One region of the Neobacillus sp. 19 genome, then DNA from elsewhere that is predicted to be linked to it. Evidence: riboswitches for the same ligand, from Rfam matches in the RefSeq annotation. Region 1 holds a riboswitch; the other holds the start of a gene.
The links. Region 1 has a riboswitch for cyclic di-GMP ahead of ACO1D1_RS19920 (anti-repressor SinI family protein). Riboswitches for the same ligand answer to the same signal wherever they lie in the genome.
Positions count from the first base shown of each region.

Region 1 (5,676 bases):
ACTATACTACCTTTTATTTCCCTATCTTTGGTTAAACTAAACTCAGGGATAAGTTTATATTGACAGATACTTTTTTACATGAAAAGATGAGAATATTAATTCGGAAAGGGTGCCCGAAATGAACTTATCGGAAAAATCTGTTGAAAATGTCGAATATATGATTGAACAAATAAAGGAAAAATTAAAGGTGCTAAATCTTGGGGCCATTAAGCCTTCACACTTTGACGAAGAAATGTATGAAGAATTAAAGGAAATTTATGAAATGGTCCTTAAAAAGAATTCGTTTAGCCCGAATGAAATGCAGGCGCTGGTAGAGGAACTAGGGAGTTTGAGAAAGAAATAAAACCATAAAGAGACCCCCGTTATTGTCATAAACAACGGGGGTTCTTTATGGTTTAATTCTGTTCGGTTAAAATAATCGGGCCATCCTTTGTAATGGCAATTGTATGCTCATATTGTGCTGAATATTTACCGTCGAATGTCCTTGCCGTCCAGCCATTGCCATCCATCTTTGTTTGGTATCTGCCGATATTCACCATCGGTTCAATCGTAAATACCATGCCTTCTTTAATTCTTGCCCCTTTCCCAGGCAGTCCATAATGGGGAACGTCGGGTTTCTCGTGAATCACCGCACCAATCCCGTGGCCAATAAAGTCCCGGACTACAGAAAGACCTTCGCTTTCAACAAAGGCTTGAATGGCATGGCCAATATCTCCAATTCGATTGCCCGAAACCGCCTGTTCAATCCCCTTGTATAAGGCTTCCTTTGTTACTTTTAATAAATGATCCGTCTCCTCAGAAACCTTGCCAACTGCGTAAGACCATGCGGAATCGGCTAAAGCCCCATTATAATTAACAACCATATCAATCGTGACAATATCGCCCTCTTTTAATGGTTCTTTTCTTGGAAAGCCATGACACACTTCGTCATTAATGCTTGCACATGTTGCATATTCATAACCTTTGTAGCCTTTTTGTTCCGGTGTTGCTCCATTTTTAGTGAGAAATTCGGCCACAAACTCCTCGATTTCCCAAGTTGTAATTCCTGGTTGTATTAGTTTTGCAATTTCTTTATGGCACGCTGCAAGAATATCTCCGGCCTTTTTCATTGCTTCAATTTCACGTTGAGATTTAAGGACAATCATGAAGAATAATCCCCTTCCTTTATGGTTAATTTTATGTATATTGAACAATTTGGTTCACATATATATACCTTTTGACTCTGATGGCAACACTTTTTATATTACCTCTAACCGCTCATTTTTTCAAAATTTGTTGCTACTTTGAAACGTCTTTTCGAGATGTTCATGATATTGTAATAATCACTTGTTCTTAATATGGTACTTTTCCATTCTTTTTGGTAGAATAAATATATTAATATTAAAAATAGGTGAGTGAAAGCCAATGATTGGTGACCGTGTTAAGAAATTTCGATTAGAAAAGAAGATGTCCTTATCCGAACTTGCAGAACAAGCCGGAGTGGCAAAATCTTATTTAAGTTCCCTTGAAAGAAATTTGCAAAAAAATCCTTCCATCCAATTTCTTGAAAAAATTGCTGCTGTATTAAATCTTCCAGTTGAACATTTAATCCATGAGCAAATCGACAAAGATACACTGGATAGTGAATGGATGAATCTTGTCAAAGAAGCTATGAGCTCAGGTGTTTCCAAGGACCAATTTCGTGATTTCCTAGAATTTAATAAGTGGAGAATAAATCAAAATAATAATGATTAATCAGAACTTTGTCTAAAGAAGAAAAGCATTCTACAAAAAATGTCACTTTTTGTAGAATGCTTTTTTCATTTAATATGTACCTGAAGGCTCTCCTAGCGAATCTTGATTAAGAAATTCCCGTACATCTTCAATTGATATTCCAAGTTTCTTTGCTTCTAATATCAGTGCCACCCATTCCTGGTCGATCACATTCACTTCACTATTCGTAATGAACATTCATCTCACTCCTAAAATACATTTCGTATTCCAGGTAGCCCGGCCATCATAGCAAGTATGGCACTCACCTTAGATCCTCGGCTTTGCGTCCCTGTTTTTCAAAAGGTTTGCCTTTTTCTGTTTTCAGTCCAACTTAAGCATTACCGAATACCATTTTCTACTATCTTCTGCTAGGTCAATTTACTTAAACCTAAATGATATGTTCATTATATCTAGTCCTTTTATAACAGGGTGTTATAATTTGTCATTTTTATTAAGTTTCGAACTACTTTTTCACCCAAAATATCCCAATATTCTACAAATACCTTTCCCTTTTCTTCATTCCGAAAAAGAAAAGAGAGGGGAATTTAGAGAATCCCCTCTCATTCAATAAAAATTTGTAAAGGAGAATCGTTAACAACTTACTCCCTTACTGAAATATTTTTGAAATCCCTTCTGCAGTAACTGTTGGTTCAATTCGGGATTTACTGTTTCGCATGTCTGGAGAGTAATCATTGAACAGGTGATGCCAATTTTACAGGCATCTTCAGTACTTAGGCCTTTTAAATAACCAAATAAAATTCCTGCAATAAGTGAATCGCCTGCTCCAGTTACTTCCACAACCGGAATACTTGGCGGTACAATGGCTCCGGCTTCTCCATTTCTTGTGAAATAAATTAAACCTTTCTCTTGTCTTGTGATGACTACCTTCTCTACACCCTTTTTCAAGATCAATTCGGCTGCACGGTAGAAATCCCCCTCAGAGGTAATCTTAATTTTCGACAGGGCTTCAGCCTCTTTTTGATTGGCAATTAACCATGTAACCCCATCTAAAGAGGCAGGTAATTTCGCTGTTTTAGGTGCAGATACTGTTGCGATACAAACTGGTATGTCTGTTTTTTTACAGCTATTTATAACTTGTGCAATTACCTCTGCGGGAAAATTCATATCTATTAAAATCATTTTTGCACTTTTAATATAGTGCATATTGGTCTCAAAAAAACATTTTTGCACTTCATTATAAATTGTCATATCTGCAAGGGCGATTGCCATCTCACCATCATCATCAAGTACCGCTGTATAGGTTCCCGTTGGTTTTCCTTGAATTATTTCTGTGGGACTTACATCAACAAAGTTTTTAGTTTTTTGCAGGAGCCATTCTCCTTCAGAATCTGCTCCAACATAGGCTAATAAAGCCGTATTTAATCCAATCCGCCCCGCATTTTCTGCAATATTTCTAGCTACCCCGCCTCTTGACTTCATACTTAAGGCCGGGTTTGATGTACCGTGGGCTAAGGGTTTAAGGGCTTGTATTTTCCAATCTACATTTGCACCGCCGATACAGAGAATATCAACTTTTTTTGTTTCCTGTCTATTCATTGTCAGTACAACTCCTTTGGAAACATTTTTGATTCAAGGCAGAATTGCAATAATATTCCCTACTATATAATTATTACGATACTAATCCTTAAAATCCTTGTGGACAATATTGGAAAGATTGTTCGAGTGCAAAAAAATCCCCTAAAACAAGCATGAGAACAAGTTTTGTCCTAATAAAATTATTATGAGGATTAAATTTGTCTAAATTGTGACATTTAGCATATAATATTAATAACATTTAAATATACTTAATATTATTAATATTCTAATAATGGTGGTGTAAACTATTATGACTGTTATACATGTGTTAAACTTTTCAATTCCTATCGCGTTTATTGTATTTGCTGGCTTTTTTCTCGATCGAATATGCAAACCCGACAAATAAAGAAAATTCGCCGATTGGCGAAGACAGAGGCGTAGTTGCACTTATGCCTGATAGGAAGTTATACTTTCCTATCGGCCAAAGGCTGGTGATAAGTGAAATTGTTGTTCACTTCATCTCCAGCTTTTTTTGATCAGTTATTTTTTTTTGTCTATTTGGGAATGCTACATCCGAAGACGAAAGGAGTGTTGAATTTGGCACGCGGAGAACATTTTGAACATAAAAAGAAAGGTCATCCCGGAAATTTCCCTGAAAACAGTCTAACTGAAAAGCACAGCAAAGAAGCGATTGGGGATGAGGAATTTCTAGTTACCAGGGAAGCCTTTAAAAATAGGATTGAGGAAGACGAAGGGCGTGGAGATACTGCCCGCTTGCTGCCGGAACAGATGGAATAATCAAAAGGCGTGAATTTCTCACGCCTTTTAGCTTTTAGTACTGACCTTTTTCAATACTTAAATTCCCGATAAATTGTGAAAATTCAATGGTCTTTAACCACTCTGCGGCTTTTTCAATATCCTTTGAGAAAATGCGGTCCTTTTTAATGGAAGGTACTTGTTCGCGCCCTTTTTCAAAGAACATTTTTGTATGACTTGCCATTTTATCTACCCCGCGAATTTCTACAGCCTGCATTGCACAAATAAGCTCAATAGCAAGGACTCTCCTTACATTTTGGATGATTTGATACGCATGTCTGGACGCGATTGTTCCCATGCTCACGTGATCCTCTTGATTGGCTGATGATGGAATGGAGTCCACGCTGGCAGGATGGGCAAGTGTTTTATTTTCAGATACTAGTGCAGCCGCCGCATATTGCATAATCATTGCCCCAGATTGTAAGCCCGGTTCAGGACTTAAGAATGGCGGCAGGTCATTTAGCTGCGGATTCACTAATCGTTCAATACGCCGCTCGGAAATATTGGCCAATTCTGCAACGGCAATTTTCATGAAGTCCATTGCAAAAGCAATTGGCTGGCCATGGAAGTTTCCACCTGAGATGACTTTTTCACCATCATCAAAAATTAGCGGGTTGTCTGTTGCCGCATTCATTTCAATTTCTAGTTTTTCTTTCACATAATCAAGTGCCTGCCAAGAAGCACCATGAACTTGCGGGATACAACGGAGCGAATAAGCATCTTGAACCCTTAATTCTCCCTGCTGTGTGGTTAGTAGACTATCACTTAAATACATACGGATTCTTGCTGCTGTATCAATCTGCTGTTGATAGCCCCTTGCCACATGGACTTCTTCTGCAAAGGCATCAATGATCCCGTTCAGTCCTTCAATTGTCATCGACGCAATCAATTCACTTTCATGTGCCAGCTGCTCGGCTTCCAAGTAACCGACAACACCAATTGCTGTCATCGCCTGTGTTCCGTTAATTAGGGCCAGACCTTCTTTCGCTTCTAATGTGACCGGGAGGATTCCTTCTTGTTGAAGCGCCTCAAGTGATTCCATTTTGTTGCCTTTGTAAAATACCTCCCCTTCACCAATCAGCACTAACGCAAGATGCGATAGTGGAGCCAAGTCTCCGCTTGCGCCAAGGGACCCTTGCTGCGGAATGACGGGAGTAATATCTTTATTTACTAATTCCAAAAGTCTTTCAATGACAAGTGGTCTGATTCCTGAGTATCCCTTTAATAGTGCGTTCGCACGAAGGAGGACCATTGCTTTTGCCACAACCTCAGGAAATGGATCACCGATTCCGCAAGCATGGGAACGAATTAAATTGAGCTGCAAATCCTGGACATTGTCTTTTTCAATCAGCACATCACTAAATTTTCCAAACCCAGTTGTAATCCCATAAACTACTCTCGATTCCGAAACAATTCTTTCAACAGCTTCACGGCTTTTTTGGACAGCCGCCATACTAGTCTCGGATGCACTGACCTTTTGCTTGCGGAATAAAATATCTTTCATCTGTTCCAATGTTAAACTATTGCCTGTAAGTGTTATCACATTTCTCTCTCCTCTACCACTTTAGTATA
Region 1 is NZ_JBMPZU010000059.1:41,426-47,101, forward strand. It holds gene ACO1D1_RS19905 (DUF1128 domain-containing protein) at 119-343, shown strand; gene map (type I methionyl aminopeptidase) at 396-1,145, opposite strand; gene ACO1D1_RS19915 (helix-turn-helix domain-containing protein) at 1,405-1,734, shown strand; gene ACO1D1_RS19920 (anti-repressor SinI family protein) at 1,804-1,950, opposite strand; cyclic di-GMP riboswitch class I at 1,981-2,072, opposite strand; gene ACO1D1_RS19925 (carbohydrate kinase family protein) at 2,344-3,309, opposite strand; gene ACO1D1_RS19930 (hypothetical protein) at 3,877-4,086, shown strand; gene hutH (histidine ammonia-lyase) at 4,121-5,647, opposite strand.

Region 2 (5,676 bases), on a different contig from region 1:
TGCCATCTATTGCAAGTCCAGCCATAAACAAGATGAACATCATTGTGACAGCACCAAGAATCAGGGCATTTCCTTGCTCATCATTTACTATTTTTTTTAAAAAATACTGCATACAAACACCTTCTATTCCACGCGAATCGTTGAATCCGTTTCAATCATAAACGGGGAGGGAAACAGCTTTGACACAAATGGCGTAAAAAATTGAAAGGGATACCGCAGGGTGACCTTGACATAATCTCCCGAGTGCCTTAAGGAATCCTTCGGTGAAGGTAGGACCACTAAATCCGTTTTGTTCCCTAAATGAACGTATTTTTGGGCAAAGGCAGTAAGATCCACATCCTTTTCACCTAAGCCGGCAAGCCTTACTGTTTCCTGTGCAGCCATGTGTAAATGGGCATAGGAATAGGTTAATCTGCCAAAATCAAGGATACCCACCAAAATCAATAAAAAGATTGGTAAGATGAGTGCTGTTTCAACCAGCGATTGGCCTCGTTCATCTTTTCTCATAACGGGAGAACACCTGGGAAAAAGATTTGGTACAGTGCTCCAGCTGCAATCGCAACACCGTATGGGAATGTTGACTTCCCTGTCTCTTTGCTGTCGATGAGTGAAACATGAAGACCGTGCTTTAAACTATGGATATAGTAAAGAGTTCGTTTCAGGAATCCTTTACGTAAAAGAAGGACAAAAATAGCGATGATTCCGCCTGCTAACGCCATATATAGAGAGGCCCAAAGCACAAACCCGATTCCTTTTATGCCGCCAATAACAGCCAGCAGCTTAACGTCGCCCGCTCCCATACCACCAAGAAGATAGGGAATGAATAAAATGCCCAAACCAACAACTGTTCCAAGCAATGCCGTTGTCAAACCGGAAAGCCCGCCCGTCGCAGCATGGATGATCCACGCCAGCAATAAACTTGGAAATAACACCACATTGTAAATCTTCCGCTCCTTGAGATCCGTAATAACGCAGATGATTAAAAGTATAATTAATAAATAATTACTCCACACTTCGTGCGCTCCTTTCTAACAAGATGTCATGGTCCGCAATCTGCCTTTTGATAGTAAAACAGCCTTACGTTTGCAGCAAAACGCAAGGCTGGATAGAATAAATCTGTTTTCCAAATTAAGGTGTTGGAGTTTTGGTAGATTCAGTTAAAGCGTCAGTTGCTTTTTGGAACAATCCTTGAATCTGTCCGCGCATGGTGACAAGGATGGTAACAACTCCAACAGCAATAACACCCAACACTAATCCATACTCTGTCATACCTTGTCCTTGTTCTTCAGTTAATAAAGCCTTCATTTTGTTCATCATTTGTAAAAACCCCTTTTCATTTTATAGTTACATAGTTTCCAATTTTCGTTTCTGTTTTCTGAATGGTGCCTGCCGGCAGTTCCAGCACAGAATATGCTTTTTTTCGAATCTTTCCTACCTTTGCAGGCTGTACCGTTTCGTCCAGGCCTACAATTTCTAAATCTTTGCTTAAGTATAGGACATCGATGGAGTATTTCATGAAGAAGGTATGGATCGATTGGCAGGGTTGGATTAATAAGCCGTGTCCTGCTGGTAAACTTTTCGAAAACATCAGACCCTTCAGCCTTTTAAAAAAGGTATCCGCGGTTGATACATAGTTTGCCAGTTCCGCTCCGTTTGTCAGATTCACGACTTTCAATGATTTCACCTCCAAAATAGAAATAACCCCGCCTTTACCGAAAGGGGGGTTAATAGACATAGAAATTTATAGACACATAAAAAAGCTATGTATACATAAATATCTAATATGAAACACCCTTTTCTTTCGGTAACTGGCTGGCGTAGTGCAAAAGCACCTTAGCCCCTGTAGCTTTGCGTCACTGATTTTCATCAGTTTTGCCTTTATCGAGAATCAGTGTTTGTTTTTCCGACTGATCTCTTACACACATATTAGTACTTTTTAAACCTATCGAATATCCTACTAATTTATCATTTTATGTCGAAAAGCATAGGTATTTATTACTATTTTAATGTTCAACCCTTAAAAAATATGAAAAATACCCGTAAATAAGTAATCCTCACTAGTGTCAATGGGTATATTTAGGCGAATAAATCACATTATATCCGCCTATACATATGATGTAAAAGAGAAAATGAACAAAGGGTGGTGCTCATGCCAGCAATTGTTGGGGTTGCACAGGTCATTACACTTGGAAACAGCTCTGTTTTTCATATTGGCGATGTCTATAAAATTATGCCATTTGCTACGGCCAAAACATTTTCTGGAGCTGGTTCCTTTAATACAGGCGATCAGGTTGATGTTTACAACCGATTAAGTTCAACAAATACTTCTGACCCAGATGTCATAGACCAAAATAATTTCCTTAATATGTAATGAACGGGTGGTCAAATTGAATTTTTATATTCAGCAGTCCATTCAGATTAATTTCATAAAAATTGGTGGAATTACCAATTCCTCTGTCCTGCAAATTGGCAGTGCCGGAATCATAAAGCCTCTAGCACATCTATATAATACTGGCGGTTTCATAAAACCGGCGCCAGCAGGAATTAAACCAGAAGGACAAATACCGGCACCTTCAGAACAAATACTGACACCTTCAGTACCATTACAGGCTCCGGTCAGGTAATGGAAAAACCTTGTCAGCCTTATGAACTTGTGGAAAAGAAGCAAATCCAACTGAGTTTGTGCATATAGTTAGAACACAAGCTCAAAAAGGCGATTCGCTGGCGAGGTGATTTACTTGTATCAGGATCTTTACCAATATCTTCAATGGCTGCAGATGTCTATTCAGGCGCAGGAGAAGAGAATTGAAGCTTTAGAACAGACAATTCAAAAATTAAGAGCTGATATAACGCAAATAGGGGAGAAACCCGCGATTAATGTGGAGAGGATTGAATATAAATTTGACCAATTGAAAGTTGAGACTCTTGAAGGAACGTTAAATATTGGCTTGAATCCTAACGATTTATCCGGAATTGAAGACTTTGCAGTACAAAATCAATCATTAAAAACCCCATTTTCTCCAAAAGAACAAATGCGAATATCAATGAAAATTGAAGAGGCGATCCATGACTATTTAGAAACGGACTTACCGCTAATTGTGAATGATGCTCAAAGGAACATGGCGATTCCAGCAAATGAATCCTATTTGTCCTTCATTAAAGAAGATATTATCAAACAGCTGCCTAACCGGATCGACTATCATCTTAAAACGAACGCCGCTAAGGTTCAGCCGGATACGAAAGCCCCTCCAATCGAAGAAATCATCATCGAAGCACTAAAGCAGGAAATACAAAGTGGTGTTATCGTCTTTTTAACTAACTTACCTGAGAATGTGAAAGGAATGAAGACGGAATGAACTTTGAAGTTTACAATCGCATCCTCCATGTCGATAATATTAAAATCATGGCGGTCGCAAGCTCCTCATTATTTATGATAGGAGATACGGAAACCATCCAGCTGACATCTGCATTTGACACACCACCAGAATCCTTAATAATTGGGCCATTTGTTCCGTTAGAACGCGATGTGACCCCTGGATATGCTAACCCGAATCTCTAGCGTAGACCATATCGAAGTAAAGCAAGTGGCTTTCAGCTCCGTTATTCAGCTTGGAGATTCCTGCATTCTTAATGGATTTTCCAGGGCCCTTGCTATTCAAAGGGAAGCAGAAATATTCTACGGGGATGAAGGTAACTTTCCTTCCTATCGAACTTTTAAAAAGCCTCTGCCATTGCCGCCTATTACCGAATCAATATCTTTTTTACGCCACAATATTAATCCCATCATAAAAGTTAATAACATTGATGTTACGGCTGTTTCTTCTTCGTCGGTTTTACATGTTGGAAACACTCGAAATGTTTCGATGGAGGTAAGAGTTAAGCATATCCGTCAGCTGTTGCTCGAAGGCCATGAACAGGACATATAATTAATGCATATGTTAGTATAGGTAAAATAACTAGATAGTTCATACTGAAAAGGTGTGTTTTAATGCCAGCGATTATTGGTCCAGTACAAATCGTGAATGTGAGCGGAGGAATTGTCCAATTCGGAGATACTGTTTATATCTCTCCAAAGAGCAGCACGAAAACCTTTGCCGGCTCTGGAGGATTTAACACCGGTGGCTTAATCGTCGCGAATAATGGAATCAGTGGTACAAATGTACTTGATACAAATGTGATTGACCAGCCGATAGCCGGGAATAATTAAAAATGACATAAACCATCCATGGGTTTATGTCATTTACATAAACCATCCATGGGTTTATGTCCTTTTTCATGTTTATTCTACTTTTAAAATGTGCGCTCCATCAAAGAAAAATAAATATCTTTCTGTGACATCTCTTTTCCAGATTTGTTCGATCGCCTTCGTATATAAGTTAATCTGCACCCTGTATCTTTCTTCAAGGATTGGTGCGGCCTGATGAAAGCCTCCCCTATACCTTCCTGTTATTCCATCTGTTTTATAGTCAATCAGGACAAGCCCATGATCATCCTCCAGAATACAATCAATGATTCCTTGGACAAATACAAATTCATCTGCTTCTTTCCAGTTTGGGTAAACCTCACTAGCAGGCAATGAAAGAGTGAATGGAATTTCCCTGTGAATGGCTTTGGCATGAAAATATCTTCTGCCTAGATTTGAGTTGAAAAATTGCACTATTAATTCACTGTCAATAACCGCGGACTGCTCCGGAGTTAACAATTCATTGTCAACCATCCAATCTAATTGCCTCCGAATGGATTCTTCACTAACAGGGATTGTCAAATCCACATGCTGCATCACCATATGCATCGCCGTCCCCCGTTCGGCAGGGCTCAACTGTTTTTCTTGCATAAACTTTGGCCGTTTTATAATTGACTTTTTAAATCTTCGAACTAATTCCGTACCGCTATGCTCATCCGTCATTTCTGCGAAGCGTTTAATTTCTGAAACAGATTGCTTTGAACGATGGACTGTGGCATCGGGGAAGGAATATTCCCATGTCAGCCGGTCCTTTATTTCCATAGCAAATGAAGATTCTGCCGGGACTTGCTCAAACTTTTGAACTCTTTCCAGAAAATAATCCTCTTGCATGTTAAGTTTCGTTTCCTGTTTTTTAATTTCTTCTGCACTTTTCACTTTAATTTTCCAAGAAGACGGATGCTCAGTGATTTCCACCGGTACACGTTTACCTTTTTCACTTGTATTCCTTAATTCATCGCAGTTTTGATGACGGATCAATGCCGGTCCAATCCAGTCGATATAGCTCATGGCCGATGCCCGCTCAAAATCCTCTAACAGCCATTCAGTATGTGAGGAAACATCATTCCATTTGTCGATTGCTTTCGCCGCATCCTTTAAAGCTGCTGTCATAAAGAGCTTTTCTTTCGCCCTCGTCATCGCCACGTATAAGACACGCATCTCCTCTGCTAGCATTTCCATTCTTTTTTTCCGTTTAAAAGCAATTTGCGGGAGGGATGGATAGGAAATACGTTTCTCTGCATTTACATATTTAGCCGCAAATCCAAATTCTTTATCTAGCATGTAGGACTTTCGGATATCCATCATATTAAAATTCCGTGCCATCCCCGCCATAAATACAACTGGAAATTCAAGCCCTTTACTGCTATGAATCGTCATAATCCGGACAACATCCTCCTGCTCACTCAGCGCTCTTGCGGCCCCGAGGTCATCTC
Region 2 is NZ_JBMPZU010000056.1:23,978-29,653, forward strand. It holds gene ACO1D1_RS17110 (pilus assembly protein TadG-related protein) at 1-112, opposite strand, end outside; gene ACO1D1_RS17115 (TadE/TadG family type IV pilus assembly protein) at 124-507, opposite strand; gene ACO1D1_RS17120 (A24 family peptidase) at 504-1,013, opposite strand; gene ACO1D1_RS17125 (Flp family type IVb pilin) at 1,129-1,317, opposite strand; gene ACO1D1_RS17130 (DUF192 domain-containing protein) at 1,334-1,666, opposite strand; cyclic di-GMP riboswitch class I at 1,801-1,887, opposite strand; gene ACO1D1_RS17135 (spore germination protein) at 2,150-2,371, shown strand; gene ACO1D1_RS17140 (spore germination protein GerPB) at 2,388-2,624, shown strand; gene gerPC (spore germination protein GerPC) at 2,730-3,356, shown strand; gene ACO1D1_RS17150 (spore gernimation protein GerPD) at 3,353-3,559, shown strand; gene ACO1D1_RS17155 (spore germination protein GerPE) at 3,540-3,926, shown strand; gene ACO1D1_RS17160 (spore germination protein) at 3,989-4,207, shown strand; gene addA (helicase-exonuclease AddAB subunit AddA) at 4,280-5,676, opposite strand, start outside.
Region 2: linked by a shared signal. The riboswitch ahead of ACO1D1_RS17130 (DUF192 domain-containing protein) and the one ahead of ACO1D1_RS19920 (anti-repressor SinI family protein) in region 1 are both predicted to bind cyclic di-GMP.